Regions from separate parts of the Pimelobacter sp. 30-1 genome, predicted to be linked through region 1. Evidence: riboswitches for the same ligand, from Rfam matches in the RefSeq annotation. Region 1 holds a riboswitch; each other region holds the start of a gene.
What was found. Region 1 has a riboswitch for cobalamin ahead of CCO04_RS10690 (ABC transporter substrate-binding protein). Riboswitches for the same ligand answer to the same signal wherever they lie in the genome.
Positions count from the first base shown of each region.

Region 2: another riboswitch for cobalamin. It lies ahead of CCO04_RS25615 (nitrite reductase); the one in region 1 lies ahead of CCO04_RS10690 (ABC transporter substrate-binding protein).
Region 3: another riboswitch for cobalamin. It lies ahead of CCO04_RS05115 (ABC transporter substrate-binding protein); the one in region 1 lies ahead of CCO04_RS10690 (ABC transporter substrate-binding protein).

Region 1 covers NZ_NHTS01000004.1:189,392-195,134, reverse strand. The annotation lists gene CCO04_RS10705 (ferredoxin) at 1-390, opposite strand, end outside; gene CCO04_RS10700 (ABC transporter ATP-binding protein) at 383-1,159, opposite strand; gene CCO04_RS10695 (iron chelate uptake ABC transporter family permease subunit) at 1,156-2,226, opposite strand; gene CCO04_RS10690 (ABC transporter substrate-binding protein) at 2,226-3,230, opposite strand; cobalamin riboswitch at 3,285-3,494, opposite strand; cobalamin riboswitch at 3,594-3,812, shown strand; gene CCO04_RS10685 (ribonucleoside-diphosphate reductase subunit alpha) at 3,929-5,743, shown strand, end outside.
Region 2 covers NZ_NHTS01000013.1:83,853-89,595, forward strand. The annotation lists gene yaaA (peroxide stress protein YaaA) at 1-385, shown strand, start outside; gene CCO04_RS25600 (bifunctional RNase H/acid phosphatase) at 395-1,576, opposite strand; gene CCO04_RS25605 (zinc ribbon domain-containing protein) at 1,576-2,319, opposite strand; gene CCO04_RS25610 (Nif3-like dinuclear metal center hexameric protein) at 2,316-3,437, opposite strand; cobalamin riboswitch at 3,477-3,649, shown strand; gene CCO04_RS25615 (nitrite reductase) at 3,706-4,542, shown strand; gene CCO04_RS25620 (precorrin-8X methylmutase) at 4,539-5,204, shown strand; gene cobJ (precorrin-3B C(17)-methyltransferase) at 5,210-5,743, shown strand, end outside.
Region 3 covers NZ_NHTS01000002.1:137,655-143,397, reverse strand. The annotation lists gene CCO04_RS05130 (ABC transporter ATP-binding protein) at 1-325, opposite strand, end outside; gene CCO04_RS05125 (iron ABC transporter permease) at 322-1,341, opposite strand; gene CCO04_RS05120 (methyltransferase domain-containing protein) at 1,338-2,105, opposite strand; gene CCO04_RS05115 (ABC transporter substrate-binding protein) at 2,102-3,130, opposite strand; cobalamin riboswitch at 3,198-3,393, opposite strand; gene CCO04_RS05110 (helix-turn-helix transcriptional regulator) at 3,473-4,201, shown strand; gene CCO04_RS05105 (alpha/beta hydrolase) at 4,268-5,113, shown strand; gene CCO04_RS05100 (dihydrofolate reductase family protein) at 5,145-5,708, shown strand; gene CCO04_RS05095 (helicase) at 5,718-5,743, shown strand, end outside.

The DNA of each region.
Region 1 (5,743 bases):
CGAGCAGCGCGGTCCCCGGCACACCAGCAGGTGGCGCGCGTGGCCCGGCACCTCCTCCCACGCCGGGGACGTCAACGCCGCCTCGGTGCCGGTGACCGCGCGTTTGTCGATCACGACCTCCACCTCGGGGTGGGTACGCCGCCAGTGCCCGGCCACCCGGCGCAGCCACGACCGGGCGGTCGCCGCGCCGAGCGCGATCCCGACCAGCTCGACCCGGGTGACGCCGTCGGCGTGGAGCCGGTCGAGCTCCTCGGCGAGGCTGGGCGAACCCTGCTGGAGGTAGGCGAGCGACGCACCGGTCGCCGCGGCGACCGCGGCGAGCTCGGGTGCGTGCCGGGCGCCCTCGGCGCCCATCACGACGAGCACGACGGCGGACCCCTGCTCAGGCACGGACCCTCCCGTCGTGCCACACGACGTGCAGCCGGCCGGAGTGGTCGTGGCGCCCGACCGTCGCCTCGACGCCGTAGACGTCGCGGACCAGGTCCGCGGTCAGCACCTCGTCGGGCGAGCCCGCCGCGACCACCCGGCCCGCCCGCAGCACGACGAGCCGGTCGCAGAAGGCGGCGGCCAGGTCGAGGTCGTGCAGCGCGGCGACCGTGGTCCGGCCGAGGGCGCGGACCGTGGCCAGCAGGTCGAGCTGGTGGGCCAGGTCGAGGTGGTTGGTCGGCTCGTCGAGCATGAGGACGTCGGGCTCCTGGCTGAGCGCGCGGGCCAGCTGCACGCGTTGCCGCTCGCCGCCGGACAGGGTGCTCCAGTCCTGGTCGGCGAGGTGGTCGACGCCGCTGCGCCGCATCGCCTCGGCGACCTCGCCGGCGCCCTCGTCGCGCGCCGCGGGCCAGCGGCCGCGGTGCGGGATCCGGCCCAGCTCGACGACCTGGCGCGCGGTGAGCGGCAGCGAGGTCGACGTGTGCTGCTCCAGGACGGCGATCCGTCGCGCGCGCACCCGGGCGGGCAGGCGGTGCACGTCGTCGTCCCCGAGCCGGACCGTGCCGGAGGCCGGCCGGCGCAGCCCGGACATCACGTGCAGCAGCGTGGTCTTGCCCGAGCCGTTGGGGCCGAGCAGGCCGGTGATGGTGCCGGCCGGGCAGTCGAGCGTGATGTCGTGGACGATCGTGCGGCTGCGCACGCCCCAGGTGACGCCCTCGGCGTGGATCCTCATCGCGCCCTCGACTCGCGCCGCAGCAGGTAGGCGAACAGCGGCGCCCCGAGCACCGCGGTCACCACGCCGATCGGGATCTCCTGGCCGTCGACCAGCGAGCGGGCGACGGTGTCGGCCCAGATCATGAGCACCGCGCCGGCCAGTGCGCTCAGCGGCAGCAGCCGCCGGTGCAGCGGCCCGCACACCAGCCGGACGACGTGCGGCACGACGAGCCCGACGAACCCGATCGCCCCGGTGTAGGCGACCAGGCACGCGGTGAGCAGCGCGGTGCCGATCAGCAGCACCCAGCGGGTACGCCGGATCGAGACGCCGAGCGAGGCCGCCGAGGAGTCCCCGAACGCGAAGGCGTCGAGGTCGGCGGCGTACAGCAGGATCGCGACGAGGGCGACGAGCGCGACGGCGACGAGCACCCCGGCGCTGTGCCAGCGCACCCCGGCGAGCGAGCCCATGGTCCAGGCCAGCACCCGCCGGGCGGCGTCGTGGTCGCCGCTCATCATCACCGCGAACGAGGTGTACGCCGCGCAGAGCTGGCCCACCGCGACCCCGGCCAGCACGGTCCGGGCCGGCGGCAGGTCGCCGGTGCGGCCCGTGGCCAGGCCGAGCACCAGCGCCAGGGCGAGCAGGGCGCTGACGAACGCGGCCAGCCCGAGCGCGGCGCTGCCGGCCAGCCCGGCGACGCTGACGCCGAGCACGATCACCGTCACCGCCCCGACGGTCGCGCCGCCGGAGATGCCGAGCAGGTACGGATCCGCCAGGTCGTTGCGGGTCAGCGACTGCAGCACCGCGCCGGCCAGCGCCAGCCCGGCGCCGGTGGCCGCGGCGCCCACCACGCGGGGCATCCGGAGCTGCCAGACGATCCGGTCGTCGATGAGGGTCACGCCGTCGACCGGCAGGCCGATCCGGCGCAGCACCACGTCGACCACGTCGCCGGCGGGCACGTGCACCGAGCCGATCCCCACCGCCACCACGACGGTGGCGACGAGGGCGACGGTGAGCGCGGCGCCCGCGACGAGGCCCGTTCCCGACCGGGTGCGCGCCGGCCGGGACGGCCGGGCCGCCTGCAGCATCAGCCCAGCGGGGGCAGGTCGGCGAGCTGGGCGCCGACGGAGACGGCTCCGTCGGCCAGCCGCACGCCGGGCGTGGACTCCGAGAACGGGATCACGACGTACCGCTTCGCCTTGACCGCGCGCAGGTTCTTGAGCACCGGGTCCTTCTCGAGCATCGCGATCTTGTCGTCGGCCGTGGACCAGCTCGCGTCGGCCAGCACGATCACGTCGGGGTCGGTCTTGACGACCCGCTCCCAGCTCACGTCGGCCCAGCCGCCCTCGACGTCGCCGAAGACGTTGGTCGCGCCCACGGCGTCGAGGATCAGCTGCGGGCCGCCCTCGCCGGCACCGGCGAACGCGGTCTTGTCGCCGGAGTCGAACCAGAAGACGTCCAGGCCCTCGCCCGGCTTGTCCGCGGCGAGGGTGTCGAGCTGGCCCTGCTGCTCCTTCTCCAGCGCGTCGGCGCGCTCGGGGACGCCGAAGACGTCGGCGACGACCTCGATCTCGTCCCACACCGAGTCGAACGAGACATCGGCGCTGGGCTTGTTCTCGCCGCAGCCGAAGAGCGAGAGGAACGAGCCGATGCCGAGCTTGGTCAGCTCGTCCTGGGCGCCGGCGTTGTCGGCGTCGAAGGCGCTGGCGTACGACGCGTAGACGAAGTCCGGCTTCGCGGCGAGCAGGGTCTCGTTGTCGGGGTACTCCTTGGCGAGCACCTTCACCTCGTCGTACGCCGGCTGCCACTTCTGCGGCACCGCGTCGTCGAGGTACGCCGTGCCGGCCATCCGGTCGGACAGGTCGAGCGCGAGCATGACCTCGGTCGCGCCCTGGTTCATGGTCACCGCGCGCTCGGGCGGCGCGGTGATGGTCGAGGTGAAGCCGCAGCTGCTGGCCTCCACCGGGAAGCCGGCGGTGGTGGCAGGGCCCTTGTCCTCGGCCTCGGGAGCGCCGGCGCACCCGGCGAGGAGGAGCGGCACGGCGGCCAGGGCAGGCAGGAAGCGGGTACGACGGGACGACGTCACGGTCACTCTTTTCGGGTCCGAGGCTCTTGCGCGAAGCCTGTGGTGCGGGTGTGTCGCGGACCCTCGAGATCCACGGCCAGCAGGTCTTCGGACTCGGGATCGACCGGACGGAGCGCCTTCCCGGAGTCGGTCAGCCGAGTGTCTGCTGCCCGCCACCAGTGGCGTGTTGCCCCGCCCGTCACCCTCACCGCTGCGCGTCAGTCCCGGACTCTCACCGGGTTCCCTGACTCACGTTGCATCGTGAGCACGACTGGCGATGCGGACGCTAGCACGCGCCGCCCGGGCGCTCTTGGTGGGATATCTCACCTCCGGGGCACCCGACACGCCGACACCAGATCTAGGTCCCACGGATCTGAGCAACCCCTACATATGGTGGTTCTCGTAGCTGGTTCCTCGCCCCACCCAGGGGCGCGGAGGCAAGAGGGAACCCGGTGGAAGTCCGGGACTGCCCCGCAGCGGTGAGTGGGAACGACCGCCGTCACACAAGCACTGGGTCGCGACGTGCGACCTGGGAAGCGACGGCCAGTAGGACTCCTTTCGAGGAGACGCCCGCGAGTCCGAAGACCTGCCAGCGCACCGCACCCGCCGGGTGCGGTGGTCCGAGGCCTCGTGGGAAGGCCGACGGCTGAGCAGGCGCCTGCCGACGACGGGGCGCCTCCCCTGCTGTCGTCCCCTCGCGAGCCAGACTCCGAGGGGAGAAGCCAGTGACCGTCACCGAGTCACCCACCCGCACCACCATGACGGTGCGCAAGCGCAACGGCGAGACCGAGAGCGTCGACGTCACCAAGATCGTCCGCGCCGTCGACCGGGTCAGTGCCGACCTGCCCGACGTCGACCCGATGCGGGTCGCCACGCGCACCATCAGCGGCCTGTACGACGGCGCGACCACCGCCGAGCTCGACCGGCTCTCGATCCAGACCGCGGCCGAGCTGATCGGCGAGGAGCCGGCGTACTCGCGGCTGGCGGCCCGGCTGCTCGCCGGGTACGTCGACAAGGAAGTCCGCAACCAGGGCGTGGCCTCGTTCAGCCAGTCCGTCGCGCTGGGCCACGCCGAGGGCGTGATCGGCGACGAGACCGCCGCCTTCGTCAAGGACAACGCCCGCAAGCTCGACTTCGCGATCGACGAGGACGCCGACCGCCGCTTCGAGTACTTCGGCCTGCGCACGGTCTACGACCGCTACCTGCTGCGGCACCCGACGACCCGGCTGGTGCTGGAGACGCCGCAGTACTTCCTGCTGCGCGTGGCCTGCGGCCTGTCCCGCACCCCGCAGGAGGCGATCGGCTTCTACCGGCTGATGTCGAGCCTGGCCTACCTGCCGAGCAGCCCGACGCTCTTCAACTCCGGCACCCGGCACACCCAGATGTCGTCGTGCTACCTCGTCGACAGCCCGCGCGACGAGCTCGACTCGATCTACGCGCGCTACCTCCAGGTCGCCCAGCTCTCGAAGTTCGCCGGCGGGATCGGCATCGGCTTCTCCCGGGTCCGCTCGCGCGGCGCGCTGATCCGCGGCACCAACGGCCAGTCCAACGGGATCGTGCCGTTCCTGCGCACGCTGGACGCCTCGGTCGCCGCGGTCAACCAGGGCGGGCGCCGCAAGGGCGCGGCATGCGTCTACCTGGAGCCGTGGCACCCCGACGTCGAGGAGTTCCTCGAGCTGCGCGACAACACCGGCGAGGACGCCCGGCGGACCCACAACCTCAACCTGGCGCACTGGATCCCCGACGAGTTCATGCGCCGGGTCGAGGCCGACGAGACGTGGTCGCTCATCGACCCGAACGAGGCGCCGGAGCTGCCGGACCTGTGGGGCACCGCGTTCGACGAGGCCTACCGCCGGATCGAGGCCGAGGGCCGGTACGTGCGCCAGGTCAAGGCCCGCGACCTCTACGCCAAGATGATGCGCACCCTCGCCCAGACCGGCAACGGCTGGATGACCTTCAAGGACGCCGCCAACCGGTTCTGCAACCAGACCACCGACACCCCGGGGCCGCGGCAGCCGGTCGTGCACCTGTCGAACCTGTGCACCGAGATCATCGAGGTCTCCTCCGACGGCGAGACCGCCGTGTGCAACCTCGGCTCGGTCAACCTCGGCCAGCACCTCGCCGACGGCGACCTCGACTGGGACAAGCTCCGCGCGACCGTGCGCACCGCGGTGCCCTTCCTGGACCGGGTCATCGACATCAACTACTACCCGAGCCCCGAGGCGGCGGCGTCCAACCCGCGCTGGCGTCCGGTCGGCTTGGGCCTGATGGGGCTGCAGGACGTCTTCTTCGCGCTCGGCCTGCCCTTCGACTCCCCGGAGGCCCGCGCGCTGTCGACCCGGATCTCCGAGGAGATCTACCTGACCGCGCTCGAGGTCTCCTGCGAGCTCGCCGCCGTGCACGGCGCGCACCCGGCGTACGACGCCACCCGGGCCGCCCGTGGCGACCTGCACCCCGACCTGTGGGGCGCCACCGTCACCCAGCCCGAGCGCTGGGCCGCCCTCAAGGAGCGCGTCGCCGAGCACGGCCTGCGCAACTCG
Region 2 (5,743 bases), on a different contig from region 1:
GGACGCCTCGCTCCCCCACCTCGGCCCGGTCGCCGCGACCTGGCGCGAGGCACTGCCGCCGGTGATGACCGCGGCCCTCGGCCGCGGGCTGCTGGTCGACCTGCGCTCGGGGATGTACGCCAACTTCTGGAAGCCCGGCCCCGAGCTCGCCCCGCGGGTGGCGACGGTGCGCGTGCTGCACGAGCACCAGGGCACCCGCAAGGTGGTCAGCCACTTCAACAAGGCGACCAAGGGCCGGATCGTCCGTGCCCTGCTCGAGGACGGCGCCGACCCGCGCACGCCTGCGGCGCTCGCCGAGGTGCTGGAGCGGCTGGGGTGGGTCGTCGAGGTGGGCGCGCCGGGCAAGAACGGCACGCAGCTCGACGTCGTCGTCAGCGAGCTCTGAGCCCGGGCCTCACCAGCGGCCGGTGTCGCGCAGCGTCCGGCGTCCGGGCGCGAGCGCGTTGAAGAACCGCATCGAGCCCTTCTGCTCGCCCGTGCGCGGGTCCGGGTAGAACGCCAGCACCGACACGGCGGCCGGGGCGAGCTCCATCCGGAAGAGCGTCTCGAGCGGGGCGTCGAGGGCGTGCGCGACGAGGGTCTTGATGGGCGTCACGTGGCTGACCAGGACGACGGTGCGCCCGGCGTGCTCGGTGAGCACCCGGTCGAGCCCGGCCAGGACGCGCTCGCGGACGGCGACGAACGACTCGCCGCCCGGCGGCGGGGAGGCCATGTCGGCGAACCACGCCTCGAGGCGGTCCTTGTCGCGCTCGGCGACCTCGGTGAAGGTGAGGCCGTCCCACTCGCCGAACTCCATCTCGGCGAAGCCGGGCTCCTCGGCGACGGGCAGGCCGAGGACGGCGCCGATGATGTCGGCCGTCTCGCGGGTACGGCGTACGGGCGAGGCCACGACGACGTCGATGCTGTCGCGCAGCTCGGTGAGCCAGGCCGCGACCTCGGCGGCCTGGGCGCGGCCCTCGTCGGACAGCGACGGGTTGTCGCCGCCGAGGCCGCCGGAGAAGCGGCGGCCGGTGGTGTGCGGGGTGACGCCGTGGCGGACCAGGACGATGGTGGTCGGCTGGCCGGGGCCGGTCGCCGGGGAGGACGCCTCCTCGGCGGCGGACTCGGGCTCGTCGGGGATGCCGTCGCCGGGGACGCTGGCGCCGCCGGCCACGGTGACGCCCTCGCGGACGCCGTCGAGCGCCTCGTTGGCGAGCCGGTCGGCGTGGGCGTTGTCGGCCCGCGGCACCCAGGTGTACGTCGTCCCGGCGGGCGCGATCGCCGCCGCCTCGGCCGCGAGCGCGCGCATGTCGGCGTGCTTGATCTTCCAGCGCCCGGACATCTGCTCGACGACGAGCTTGGAGTCCATCCGCACCTCGACGCGCGCACCCGGCGCGTGGTCCACGGCGAGGTGCAGCCCGGCGACGAGGCCGGAGTACTCGGCGACGTTGTTGGTCGCGACGCCGAGCGTGCGGGCGTCCTCGGCGATGACCGCTCCGGTGGCGGCGTCGCGGAGCACCGCGCCGTAGGCGGCGGGACCGGGGTTGCCGCGCGACCCGCCGTCGGCCTCGACGACGACCGCGGCGGGGCTCGGCACTAGATGCCGCTCTCGGGGGTGCGGACCAGGATCCGCTGGCACTCCTCGTGGCGCAGCACGACGTCGGCCGGGGTCGCCCGGATCTCGGCGATCTCGCCGGCGTCGAGGGTGAGCTGGCAGCCGCCGCACTGGCGGGCCTGGAGCGCGCCGACGCCGACGCCGCCCTTGCTGGCGCGGAGCTTCTCGTAGAGGGCGACGAGGTCGGCCGGGATCTCGGCCACGATCGCGGCCCGGCCGGCGGCGACGGAGGCGCTCTCGGCGTCGATCGTCGCGCCCTTCTCGTCGCGGGAGGTGGTGAGCACGCCGAGGCGGCTGTCGAGGTCCTCGATCGCGGAGGTCAGCTCGGCGAGCCCGGACTGGGCCTCCTCGAGCTGCTCCATGACCTCGAGCTCCTCGTCCTCGAGCGTGGAGATCCGCCGCTCCAGGGACGCGAGCTCGTGCTGCATGCGCTCGAGGTCCTTGGGGTTGGTGATGGCGCCGGAGTCCATCCGGTCGCGGTCACGCGTGCGCCGCGCCTTGACCTGCTCGACGTCCGCGTCGGCCTTGGCCTGCGCCGAGGCGAGGTCGTCGACGACGATCCGCTGGTCGCGCAGCCGCCCGTCGACGTCGGCGCGCTTGCCGAGGAGGTCCTTGATCTCCGCGGCCTCCACGGGGTTGCTGCGCTGGTGGCGCAGCTGGTCGACCTGGGAGTCGAGCGCCTGCAGGTCGAGCAGGCGGAGCTGGGCTGCGGGATCGGCGTTCACAGGTGCATTGTCCAGGGATCCGTGACGGCCGCGCTCACCCGGGTCTCCACAGCGTCACCGAGGGCCTCGCGGAGGCGTTCGGCGAGCACCGGGAGCCAGGTCCACTCCGCGGCCCAGTGGGCCACGTCGACCAGCGCCGGGCCGCCCTTCTCGACGAACTCGGCGGCCGGGTGGTGGCGCAGGTCGCTGGTGACGTAGACGTCGACACCGAGGCCCGCCACGCGGTCGAGCAGGAAGTCGCCCGCGCCCCCGCACACCGCGACCCGCTTGACCGGGCGGTCCGGGTCGCCGGCGACGCGGACGCCGCCGTGGGTCTCGGGCAGCGCCTTCTTGACCACCTCGGCGAACTCGCCCAGCGTGGTCGGCGGCACCACGCCGACGCGACCGGTGCCGGTCTCGGCCAGGGCCGGGTCGGCGAGCTCGACGACGTCGTACGCCGGCTCCTCGTAGGGGTGTGCGGCGAGCATCGCGCGGACCACGGCCGGGCGCAGGTCGCGGGCCAGGACCACCTCGATGCGGACCTCGGCGACGGTCTCGAGCTCGCCGACGGTGCCGATCATCGGGTTGGCGCCGTCGAGCGGGCGGAAGCGGCCCTCGCCGGGAGCGCTGGTGAAGGAGGCGAAGTCGTAGTCGCCGATGCGCCCCGCGCCGGCCTCGGCGATCGCGGCCCGGACCGGCGCCGCGGCGTCGGCGGGGACGAAGACGGTGAGCTTGTCGAGCGGCTGCTCGCGCGCGGGGAGGATCGGGCGCAGGTCGGTCAGCCCCAGCGCCACGGCGAGCGCCTCGGAGACCCCGCCGAGCGCCTGGTCGGCGTTGGTGTGGGCGGTCAGCAGCGCGCAGTCGGCCTTGACCAGGGTGTGCAGGGTGCGCCCCTTGGGCGTGGTGGCGGCGACGCCGTGCACGCCCTTGAGGAACAGCGGGTGGTGCACGATCACGAGGTCGGCCTTCCACTCCGCGGCCTCGGCGGCGACGGCGGGCGCCGGGTCGACCGCCAGCAGGATCTTCTTGACCGGCTGGGCAGGGTCGCCGGTGACGAGCCCGACGGCGTCCCAGCTGTCGGCCGTGGCGGGTGGGTACCAGCCGTGGACCAGGGCGACGACGTCCTCGAGGGAAGGCATGCCGGTCAGGCTACCGAGGACGGGCGACAGAACCGGATTGCTAGAGTGACCGCTGCCAGTCGACGGGAACCCGGTGAGAGTCCGGGACTGACGCGCAGCGGTGTGGGTGACGGACGGAGCACGACGTCACTGGATCTCCTCGGGGATCTGGGAAGACGCTCCGGGCCGGGTGATCCCGAGTCCGAAGACCTGCTGGCCCTTGCGGCACAACCGCCGTGAGGTCGATGGGGGCGATCGCGAGGAGCCCCGGCCTCGAAGGACTCCACCCATGGCGCGCAGCCGTCCGGACCGGTGCCCCGGCATCGTGCACCCGTGGCCGGCCGACGACGGCGGCCTGGTCCGGATCCGGGTGCCCGGCGGTCAGGTCCGGCTCAGCGCGCTGCGCGCGCTCGCCGCCGTCGCCGACCAGTACGGCGACGGGCGGGTCCGGCTCACCGGCCGGGCCAACCTGCAGGTGCGCGCCATGCCCCTCGGCGCCGACGGCACGCTGGCCGAGCCGGCGCTCGCCGCGCTGGAGGCGACCGGCCTGCTGCCCTCGCGCGCGCACGACCGGGTCCGCAACGTCCTGGTCTCCCCCCAGACCGGGCTCACCGGGGGCCGCGCCGACCTGCGCCCGGTGCTCGCCGCGCTCGACGCGCTCCTGCTCGGCGACCCCGCGCTGGCCGCCCTGCCCGGACGCTTCCTGCTCACCCTGGACGACGGCCGCGGCGACCTCGCCGACCGGCACAAGGACCTCGGCCTGGTCGCGCTCGACGCCGAGCGGGCCCAGCTCCGCATCGGCGAGGCGTACGGCGACGTGGTCGCCCTGGCCGACGCCCCCGCGGCCCTCGCCGCGCTCGCGCACCGCTTCCTGGCCGCGCGCGGCACCGGACCCGACGCGGCCTGGCACGTCGACGAGCTGGCCGGGCCGCTCGTCGTACCGGCGGGGGTGGCGGCGGGCGCCGACGTCGCGACCGGCCCTCTCCGCTTCGGCCCGGTCCCCGGCGGCGAGCACGTCGCCGTCGGCGACGACGGGCTGACCCTCTCGACCATCGCCGGCTGGACCGCCGGCACCGTCGTCGTCACCCCGTGGCACGGCGTGCTGATCCCCGAGGAGAACTCATGACCGACCTGACCGCTCCGCCTCGTCGGTACGACTACATCGCCGACGGTCCGGCGATCTACGTCGACTCCTTCGCGACCATCCGCCGCGAGTCCGCGCTCGACCGGGTGCCCGCCGAGGCCGAGAAGGTCGCCGTGCGGATGATCCACGGCAGCGGCCAGACCGACCTGGTCGACGACCTCGTCATCCACCCGGGCCTGGTCGCCGCGGCGCGCGGCGCCCTGTCCGCCGGCGCACCGATCCTGTGCGACGCGCGGATGGTCGCCATGGGCATCACCGCCGGCCGCCTGCCGGCCGACAACCCGGTGCACTGCTTCCTCACCGACGAGCGGGTGCCCGAGCTGGCCCGGCGCTGGTCCACGACCCGCACCGCGGCCGCCGTGTCGCTGTGGGAGCCCCTGCTCGACGGCGCGGTCGTCGCGATCGGCAACGCCCCCACCGCGCTCTTCCACCTGCTGGAGATGATCCTCGACGGCGGACCGCGTCCGGCCGCGATCGTCGGCTGCCCGGTCGGCTTCATCGGCGCCGCGGAGTCCAAGGACGCGCTCGCGGCCTTCGCCGGCGAGCACGGCATCGACATCCCCTTCGTCACCGTGCGCGGGCGCCGCGGCGGCTCGGCGATGGCCTCGTCGGCGGTCAACGCGCTGGCCCAGGAGGAGGAGTGAGCACCGTGCCCGGCCGCTTCCTCGTCGTCGGGATCGGCCCCGGCGACCCCGAGCTCATCACCCGCAAGGCCGAGCGGCTGATCGGCGCCGCGCCCGTCATCGCGTTCCACGCGGGCGTCCGCAAGGAGTCCCACGCCCGCCGGATCGCGGCCGAGCTCATCCCCGCCACGGCGGTCGAGGAGGAGCTGCGCTACCCGGTCACCACCGGCGCGACCGACCACCCCGGCGGGTACGTCGGCGCGCTCGCCGACTTCTACGACGAGTGCGAGGCCCGGCTGGCCGCGCACCTCGACGCGGGCCGCGACGTCGTCCTGCTGGCCGAGGGCGACCCGCTGTTCTACGGCTCGTCGATGTACCTGGTCGACCGCTTCCGCGACCGCTTCGACGTCGAGGTGGTGCCGGGCGTCCCGGCGTTCGCCGCCGCGACCGCGACCGTCCCGGCGCCGCTGGTGCGCCAGAACGACGTCCTCACCGTGCTGCCCGGCACCCTCCCCGAGGCCGAGCTGGCCCGCCGCCTCGCGGACACCGACGGCGCGGTG
Region 3 (5,743 bases), on a different contig from region 1:
GCCAGGGTCCCTGGTGCGGGATCCGGCCGAGCGCGACCACGTCGGCGACGGTCAGCGCGACGCTGGTGTCGGCGTGCTGGTCGACGACCGCGACCCGGCGCGCGAGCGTACGACGGCGCCAGTCCCGCAGGGGGAGGTCGTCAAGCGTCACCACCCCGGACGTCGTACGACGGGTGCCGGCGAGGAGCCGCAGCAGCGACGACTTGCCCGACCCGTTGGGCCCGAGCAGGCCGACGGTCGCCCCCTCGGGTACGTCGAGCGAGACCGCGTCGACGATGAGCCGGCCACCCTGGCGCCAGGTGACCTCGCGGGCGCGGAGACTCATGCGCGCCTCCCGCGGCGGCGCAGGATCAGCGCGAACGCCGGGACGCCGACGAGCGCGGTGATCACCCCGACCGGCAGCTCCTGCGGCTCGACGACGACCCGGGCGATCGTGTCGGCCCAGACCAGGAAGACGGCGCCGACCAGTGCCGTGACGGGGAGCAGTGCGCGGTGCCGCGGACCGACGACGGCGCGGGCCGCGTGGGGCAGCACGAGGCCGACGAAGCCGATCGCACCGGCGGAGGCGACGGCGACCGCGGTCATCGCCGCCGTCGTCACCAGCAGCACGGCGCGGGCCTGGCGGACCGAGACGCCCAGGGTGCCGGCGGCGTCGGCACCGAACGCGAACGCGTCGAGCGAGCGCGCCATCACCAGGCAGACCAGGGTGCCCAGGGAGACCACGACGACGACCAGCGCGGCGTCCGACCAGCGGGCGCCGCCGAGCGAGCCGAGCAGCCAGACGAGGACGCCGCGGGTCTGCTCCGGGTCGGCGGAGGTGAGCACGATGAACGACGTCAGCGCCGAGAACAGCTGGGTGCCGGCCACGCCGGCCAGGATCAGCTTGTCCGGGCCGGACCCGGCCGCCCAGGCGAGCAGCGCGACGAGCGCGAACGAGACGAGGGCGCCGACGAAGGCGCCGCCGGTCAGGCCGACGGTGCCGGCGCCGATCCCCAGCACGGCGACCGCGACGGCTCCGGTCGAGGCGCCCGACGAGATGCCCAGCACGAAGGGATCGGCGAGCGGGTTGCGCAGCAGCGACTGCAGCACCGCGCCGCACACCGCCAGTCCCGCACCGCACGCGGCCGCGAGGATGCTGCGCGGCAGGCGCAGCTCCCACACGATCGCCGCGCGGAGCGGGGAGAGGTCCGCGGGCGGCCCGCCGAGGTGCTCGCGGACCACGGCGACGACGTCCGGGACCGACAGGTCGGCCGGCCCGATCGTGATCGCCGTCGCCAGCGACAGGAGCACCAGGGCGGTGCCGGCGACGAGGGTCCCGGTCAGCCGCGGCAGGGAGGTCAAGCCACCCCGTAGACGACGAAGTCGTCGAAGAGCTGCCACACCGTCCCGTGCTCGGCGAAGCCCGCCTGGGCCAGTGCGGCCAGGCGGAAGCCGACCTCGCTCGGCTCGGGCGCCGGCCGGTCGGCGAAGCGCCGGTCCCGCTCGGCGGTCAGCTCGGCGTAGCCCGGACGCGCGGCGAGCTCGGTCCACCAGGTGTCCCACGGCTCGGCGCCGGCGGCGAACGCCGCCTCCTGGGTACGACGGTCGTGCGCAGCGGCCCAGGTCCGCAGCCGGGGCTGCCGGTCGTCGTACCGGAAGTGGTCGCCGTCGAGGAAGACGCCACCGTCGGCGAGCAGCGAGCGTGCGCCGCGGTAGGCGTCGACCAGCTCGCCCGGCGCGAGCCAGTGCAGCGCCGTCGTCGAGACCACGCCGGCCACGGGGGCGTCGCCCGCGTGGGCCCGGACCCGGTCGGTCCAGCCGGCGGAGGTCAGGTCGTCGTCGACGAAGAGCACGCGGTCGCCACCGGGGTGCTCCGCGGCGGCCTCACGGGCCAGCGCGAGCAGCGACGGGTCGTGGTCGACGCCGACCACGCGGACCTCGGGGAACCGCTCCAGCACCCGGAAGGACAGCGAGCCCGGCCCGCAGGCGAGGTCCACGACGACCGCAGGCGCACCGCCCGACTGGAGGTCCAGGACGTCGAGCATCGCGCCGAACCGGCCCTCGCGGTCGGCGATGTAGGCGGCCTGCTGGTCGTCCCAGCGCTTCAGGAGATCGAGGTTGCTCACGACGCCAGCCCCAGCTTCCGCAGGCCCGCGGCCAGCTGCTCGATGCCGTCGACGTTGCGGATCGACGGGTCCATGGTGGTGCCGTCGAGGATGATGTAGCGCTTCTCCTTGACGGCGGTCAGCCGGCTCGCGACCGGGTCGGACTCGAGGAAGGCGATCTTGGCCCTCGCGCTGTCGCCGTCGCCCCCGCGGCCGAGGTCGGCCAGCACGAGCACGGTCGGGTCCTTGTCGAGGATGCTCTCCCAGCCGATCTCGGGCCAGTACTGGTCGGACTCCTCGAAGGCGTTGGTCGCGCCGACCGCGCGGGTCATCAGGCCCGGCGCCCCGCAGCACCCGGCGATGTACGGCGACTTGGTCGCGGCGTACCACCAGGCGAGGGTGACCTCGTCGGCCCCGTCCGCGGGCTTGGCCGCCGCGGCCCGGTCCTGGAGGTCGGCGACGAGCGCCGCGCCCTTGTCCTCGACGCCGAAGAGCCGCGCCACGTCGGTGATCTCGTCGTACTGGTCCTGGAGGGTGAGCGCCTTCTTGACCTCGGCCTCCTGGCCGGCGCACTCGCTCGGCGACTGGTACGTCGGCACGCCGAGCCCGGTGAACCGCTCGCGGTCGGCGATCCCCTCGTCGGTGAACGTGTAGTCGAAGGTCGTGTAGAGGAAGTCCGGGTCCCGGTCGAGCACCGACTCGAACGACGGGAACTCGGCGGCGAAGGGCTTCACCTTGGCGCGCTCCTCCTCGAGCTCGGGGAGCACGCTGTCGTCGCTGATCGCGTAGCCGGTCATCCGGTCGCCCAGGCCGAGCGCGAGCAGCAGCTCGAGCGCGGGCTGGTTGACCGCGACCGCGCGCTCGATCGGCCGGGTGACCTCGACGTCGACGCCGCAGTTGGCGAGCGCGACGGGGTAGCCGCCGGCGGTGCTCGGGTCGGAGCCCGCATCGGTGCGGGCATCGGCGTCCCCGCAGGCGGTCAGCGCGCCCAGCAGCAGGACGCCGCTGAGGAGCGCGGCAGGGCGAAGAGGGGTGGGACGGAACATGGGGTGCTCACCATCGTCATCCGCAGACCCGGGTCGCGGGGCCTGTCCATCGGGTTCGCGCGGATCAGGACGGCCCGCGGAAGCCAGCAGGTCTTCGGACTCGGGATCAAGCAGGCGGAACGCCTTCCCGGACCATGCTCGGTCCAGTGGCTGCACGAGGTGCTGCTCCGCCCGTCACCCTCACCGCTGCGCGTCAGCTCCGGATTCGCACCGGATTCCCTGGCCGTGGTGGCTTGACTGGCACCGGCAGCGTAGCAGCGCTCATCGGCCACCCCGGAGCGTCCCCTGAGCCGAGCGGCCCGTGGCACACTGACCGCGCCGCCCGCAGCTCGAGGAGTGCCGATGCCCCAGTGGTCCGGTGACGGCCGCCTGCGTCCCGGCCTGCTCGAGATCGAGGGCCCCCTGGGCAGCCTGCCGCGGCACGCGCACCACTCCGTCCAGGTGGCGATCGCCCACCAGGGCTCGTTCGTGATCGAGGACGGCGACGGCCGGGAGCGGCGTACGGACGCGGCGATCGTCCCGGCCGACCAGACGCACGCGTTCCACGCCGACGGGGCGTGGGGCGTGGTGGCGCACGTCGAGCCCGCGTCGGCGCTGGGCGCCGAGCTGGCCGGGCTGGTCGACGATCCGGGCGATGCGGGCGCGTGGCACCGTGCCGGGCAGCGTCTGACGAACGGGCACCGCGCGTGGGCGGACGGGCGCCTCCAGGTCCCGGGAGGGCTGGAACCGCAGTCGCGTCACCCGGGCGTGGCCGCCGCCCTCGCCGTGCTCCGCGACGACCTGGACCAGCGGCCGGTCCGGCTCCGGGACGTCGCCGCGGCCGTCCACCTGTCCGAGAGCCGGCTGTCCCACCTCTTCGCCGACGACCTCGGCATCACCTTCCGGGCGTACGTCCGCTGGCTCCGGCTGCTGCGGGCGACCGCGGCGGTCGCCGAGGGGCGCTCGCTCACCGAGGCGGCGCACCTGGCCGGCTTCACCGACAGCTCGCACCTGACGCGCACCTGCCACCGGACGTTCGGGGGTCCGCCGACCGCGTTCGGCGCGATCCGCTGGGAGATCGTGGCGAGCTAGCAGGTTCGTCCAATCGTGGACCCGCGCGGAGCGGCGAGGCTCGGGGCGACCCGAGAGGACCTGCTCGTGACCGACTTCCCTACCTTCGACTCCTTCACGCTCGACGACGACGGGCCCCGGCTCGCCACCGTCCGCTGGACGCCGAGCGGACCACCGCGCGCCAGCGTCGTCGTCCTGCACGGCCTCGGCGAGCACGCCGCCCGGTACGACGGCACCGCCCGCCTCCTCACCCACGCCGGGTTCGCGGTGCTCGCCCTCGACCACGAGGGCTTCGGGCGCTCCGAGGGGCGTCGCGGCGACGTCCGCTATCCCCCGACAGCACGGGCCGTCGACCACCTCGTCGCGCGCGAGCGGGAGCGGACCGGCGGCGCGCCCGTCGTGCTCTACGGCCACAGCCTGGGCGGGCTCTACGCCTTCCTCTACGCCGCGGACCGGCCGGCGGCGGACCTGGCCGCGGTGGTCGTGACCGGACCCGCGTTCGACTCGGAGCTGCGGAGGCAGCGGCTCAAGGTGGCGGTGGTCCGGACGCTCGGGCGTGCTCTTCCGGGCCTGACGGTGCGCAACGGGCTGCGGTTCGAGCGGATCAACCGGGATCCCGATGTCGTCGCCGAGCGGTACGCCGACCCCCTGGTCCACGGGCGGGCGACCGCGCGCTTCGCGATCGACGTCCTGGCGCAGATGGAGCGGGTGCCGACGGCGGCGGCGCGGGTCGCCGTACCGCTGCTCGTGGTGCACGGGGACGCCGACCTGATCAACCCGATCGCCGCCAGCCGCGAGGTGGCCGGCCTCGTGCCGTCCGCGACGCTGCGGACCTGGCCGGGCGGCTTCCACGGGCTGGAGGACGAGCGCGAGGGGCCCGACGTCCTCGCCGAGGTCGTCGCCTGGATCGACCAGACGCTCGCCGAGCGATGAGAAGCAGCGCCGGCAGGAGTCCAATTGCCCCATGAGACCACTGCGGTACGCGATCAACGTGACCCTCGACGGCTGCTGCCACCACGAGGCCGGGATCCCGCCCGACGAGGAGTCGATGCGCTTCTGGACCGACGAGATGGAGCGGGCCGACACGCTGCTGTTCGGCCGGGTGACCTACACGATGATGGAGGCCGCGTGGCGCCGGCCCGAGAGCGGCGTGTGGCCCGACTGGATGGGCGCGTCGGAGACCCCGTTCGCCGAGGCGATCGACCGGGCGCCGAAGCACGTCGTGTCGAGCACGCTGAGCAGCGTCGACTGGAACGCCGAGCTGGTCCGGGGCGACCTCGAGCAGGCCGTACGCCGGCTCAAGGACGAGCCCGGCGCCGGCGTGTTCGTGGGCGGCGTGACGCTCCCCCTGGCGCTGGCGGACCTGGGGCTGATCGACGAGTACGTCTTCGTCGTCCAGCCGGTCCTCGCGGGGCACGGGCCGACGCTGATGGCCGGCCTGCGCGAACGCGTCGAGCTCGGGCTCGTCGACCGGCACGGGTTCCGGTCGGGGGCGGTCGCCCTGCGCTACCGGGCACGCCCCCGATAGCGTCCGGGGGTGGCCAGCTCCCGTCGTTCCAGCAC